2 regions of the Ruminococcus sp. AF17-12 genome follow, and region 1 is predicted to be linked to the other one. Evidence: predicted binding sites of a transcription regulator. Region 1 holds the regulator's gene; the other holds the start of a gene.
What was found. Region 1 encodes NrdR, which represses ribonucleotide reductase genes. Its sites were predicted from a motif close to CACNANATNTNGTG; they were not measured.

Region 2: a site for NrdR is predicted at 1,382-1,395, ahead of nrdD (anaerobic ribonucleoside-triphosphate reductase). Genes of this name have one in related genera too.

What each region holds. Positions count from the first base shown of each region.
Region 1 covers NZ_QUGY01000013.1:56,124-58,334, forward strand. Annotated here, with positions in the region: gene sigG (RNA polymerase sporulation sigma factor SigG) at 1-111, opposite strand, end outside; gene DWW77_RS13735 (YlmC/YmxH family sporulation protein) at 225-479, opposite strand; gene nrdR (transcriptional regulator NrdR) at 618-1,067, shown strand; gene gdhA (NADP-specific glutamate dehydrogenase) at 1,259-2,211, opposite strand, start outside.
Region 2 covers NZ_QUGY01000003.1:250,469-252,679, forward strand. Annotated here, with positions in the region: gene nrdD (anaerobic ribonucleoside-triphosphate reductase) at 1-1,338, opposite strand, end outside; gene DWW77_RS04810 (hypothetical protein) at 1,540-2,127, opposite strand.

The DNA of each region.
Region 1 (2,211 bases):
TTCTTCATCGCCAGCTTTGATTCTTTTAAAGAGCTCCGCCTTTTCTTCCTGATCGAGAACGGGAAGGGTTGAGGTATTTACTCCGCAGATTTCAACTTTATTCAGTGCCATCTTAGAATCCTCCTTGTCTTGTCAGTACATTAAGATGATTCTCAGAGGGCGGTTGAAATATACTTTTTCAGGGAAAATATAAAAAATAAAGGGCCTTGACAATAAGGAGGTATTTATTCTCCGGACAGCAGTTTTTCATTACGGAAATCAACAAGGATGATATCTTCGCCGATCTGGCGGATGCAGTCCCATGGAATGGAATATTCATTTTCTTTGGAAAAACACCAGCAAAATTTTCCCGGTTCCGGCATGATCAGGGCTTTCAGACGTGCGGTTTCACAGCAGAATTCCACATCAAGAGGGCAGCCAAGACTGCGGCAGGTATGGATATTGATCACTTCTTTTTGTTTCAGCTCACAGATGCGCATAAATTCATCACCTGGTATGATTTTATGGAAAATCTGTAAAATTTATGCAAGTCCGATTATTGACACATTATGTGCATTTATTTTATAATAAAAACAAATTTAGTAATGATTTACTGATCCGGAAAGGGGGAGAGTTCTGTGAGATGTCCGTTCTGTAACCAGGATAATACAAGAGTTGTAGATTCCAGACCTGTAGAGGATACCAATTCCATCCGCCGCCGCCGTCTCTGTGATGCCTGCGGAAAGCGTTTTACAACTTATGAGAAGGTGGAAACGATTCCGCTGACTGTGATCAAGAAGGATCAGAACCGGGAAAGCTATAAACGTTCCAAGATCCAGGATGGTGTTCTTCGTGCTTGCTATAAGCGCCCCATTCCCATTGAGAGAGTGGAAGAGATGATCGATTCCATAGAAGGAGATATTTTCCGGTCAGAAGACCGTGAGATCAGCAGTACCAAGATCGGAGAGATCGTTATGGAGCATCTGAAGGATCTGGATGCGGTGGCGTATGTACGATTTGCGTCTGTATACAGAGAGTTTAAAGATGTCAGTACCTTTATGGATGAGCTGAAGAAGCTGATCAATTAAGAGATTAAATGAATAGACTGCAAATGCAGGAGATTTCAGGCCGATTGTCAAAAGACAACCGGCCTTTTTTGAAACATGAATGTTCGATTTTTCAGAGATCGTAAAAGTGGATACAAAAAAACAGGAACCGCCTGGGAAAAATCCTCTGCGGTCCCTGCTATAAATATATATTAATGATTCAGGAAACTTAATTAAACAATACCCTGAGCTTTCATAGCGTCAACAACTTTTTCGAAGCCGGCGATGTTTGCACCTACAACATAGTTGTCTTCCATACCGTAACGTTTAGCAGCGTCATCAGCTTTGTGGAAGATATCGATCATGATGTGGTGGAGTTTCTCATCAACCTCTTCTCTTGTCCAGGAAAGTCTCATGGAGTTCTGGCTCATCTCAAGTGCAGATGTGGCAACACCGCCAGCGTTTGCGGCTTTACCAGGCATGAAGAGAACACCGTTCTCCTGAAGGTATGTTGTTGCATCAAGAGTAGTAGGCATGTTTGCACCTTCAACGACGTATTTGCAGCCATTTGCAACCAGTGTTTTAGCTCCGTCAAGACCAAGCTCGTTCTGAGTAGCACATGGAAGGTAGATATCACATTTGATATTCCAGATGCCAAGTCCCTCAGTGTAGGTAGCACCCTCAACACGGTCTGCATATTCTTTGATACGTCCACGTTTTACTTCTTTGATATCCTTTACGACGTCAAGGTTGATTCCGTTCGGATCGTAGACATATCCGTTGGAGTCGTTCATTGCAACAACCTTGGCACCAAGCTGAGTAGCTTTCTCAACAGCGTAAATAGCTACATTACCGGAACCTGTTACAACGATTGTTTTTCCTTCTACGGAATCATTGTGAGCTTTGGCGATCTCGTTGAGCATGTATACAACACCGTAACCGGTAGCCTCTGTACGGATCAGGGAACCTCCGAAGGAAAGACCCTTTCCTGTAAGGACACCCTCATAAAGGCCACGGATTCTCTTATACTGTCCGAAGAGATAACCGATCTCACGTCCGCCGACACCGATGTCACCAGCCGGAACATCTGTATCTGCGCCGATATATTTGCAAAGCTCTGTCATAAAGCTCTGGCAGAATGCCATAACCTCTCTGTCAGATTTACCCTTAGGATCGAAGTTGGAGC
Region 2 (2,211 bases), on a different contig from region 1:
CTCATAGAAATCTCTGCTCTCTGCTCTGGCCTTGGCAAGTATCATCGGAAGATGAAGACTTACCGCACCAATGTTAAAACGTCCCACAAAAACAGGCGTATCATTCTCATCCGCCGGCTCCATACCGCCACGCTCATACCACGGACTTAAGAAAGCACGGCATCCCATCGGGCTGATGACCTTCTTGTATTTCCTGTACATACTGGAAATGTATCCCGCACCGGACATAGACAGCCAGTCCGGATACATGGTCTTGGAGGAACACTCCACACCAGCCTCAAAAATATCCTCACAGCACTTTCCGGGACCATGGATCTCCTTGTCATAAAGGAATACGATTTTCGGGAAAAGTACCGGTTTCTTATGTCCGGCCTTCCCCTGTCCTCCCTGATGGACCTCAAGAAGGGAAATCGTGCACATCTTCTCAAACTGCTCGGTTCCGAGACCAAGTGTCACCGTAACAAACGGATAATCTCCTCTGGAAGAACCGACGGTATTCAGCTTGTACTCAATTCCCTGCCATCCCTGGTCATAATCCCTGCGGACCTTATCAAGAGCATATTCAATAGCTCGCTCCTCGCGGCCACTCCAGCTCTCATCCGAGTATTTCATAAATTCGGAAATATATTTATCATAGCTTTTCTTTGCATACGGTGCCAGGATCTTATCAACCTCCGGCACTGTAAAGCCACCATACTGCTGTGCTGCTGTACTGAGAATGATATCCCCCATAACATCAAAGGCTGTATCCAGAGTCTTCGGCTCGTTATACCAGACATTGCCCATCTCAAAACCACCACTTAAAACAGCTGCCACATCGAACAGACAGCAATTCATGGTATCCAGACGTGCAGACTGGTCATGAATATAAATGTAGCCGTCCTTACATGCCTGAAGCTCATTACGGTTCATAAAAAACTTCCGGTAGAGTTCCTTGTTCAGCTCATTAAAGATCAAACTTCGTTTCGTGGCAACAAGGGCACTGTCTGTATTGGCATTACTTTTATCACCGATATAACGGATTGCCTGACTCTTGGTATAGACATCATCCATCATATGGATAAAATCCAGCTTGTAATTCCGATAATCACGGTAGCTCTTGGCAACTGCCGGATTCACACGCTCCAGAGCCCCCTCCACGATGTTATGCATCTCCTGGATCTCGATCTCATTCTTTCCAAGGGAATCCGCATGCTCCTGGGCAAAACGGCAGATAAAATCCTTCTCCTCGTCTGAAAAAGTATAAAGAATACGCTCTGCGGATTTGTTCACGGCAGCCACGATCTTCTGCGGATTAAACTCCTCTCTTGTCCCATCTTTTTTGATCACATATAACATTGCTCATCCCTCCCTGTGCTATATATAAGCCGCTATGCTAAAATACTATATATAGTACCTATGTCCTCTATATATTGTTTTTCATCTATATGTTGTGCTAGGCATGAGTATAACACAGCTGAGAAGAAAAGAAAAGGGATATTTCTGTATACACGAAAATACAGACACTTAGCACTGCCTGATCTCACTGCAGAAATATTCTCACAAATTCGTTCCGATCCAGTCTGCAAGAAAATCCCATAATTTCGGAAGCAGAATGGCCAGTGTCACTATAAACCATATGATCCAGCCTGCCCCGCTGCTTTTCTGCTCTTTTTTTTGCTGTTTTTTTCCCTGATCTAAAACTTCTGCACGATTTCTGCCCACCGTTGTTTTATTCCTGGTATTAACCGCCGCTGCAGTCTTACGTCCGGCTGCTGCACCTGTATTCCGGCTTCCGGTTAGATTCCGATTCAAATCGGTATTGCGGCTTGCATTTGTATTCCGGTTTATGTTTGTATTCCGGTTTGCGTTCGTATTCCGGTTTGCGTTCGTATTCCGGTTTGCGTTCGTATTCCGGTTTACGTTCGTATTCCGGTTTACGTTTCCGTTACGTTGTGTTGTTTGATCAGCATCCTGTCCATACTGCCGCATCATATCCCGCACTTTGGCGGAAGCATGTTTATAATGTATCTCCCGGGGCTCATTCAGATGATATAACGCCTCATCATTTCTGTAAGGCATCCCGCATAATGAACACCTGCCATTTACAACCTTACCCCCACAAACCTGACACCTTTGACCTGCCATAAGCTCCCTCCATTCTATCCGTCAAAACGGATATTTATATTTCCGTCGTAAACATAAGCATTTTTTTCAGTATATCACACCAGG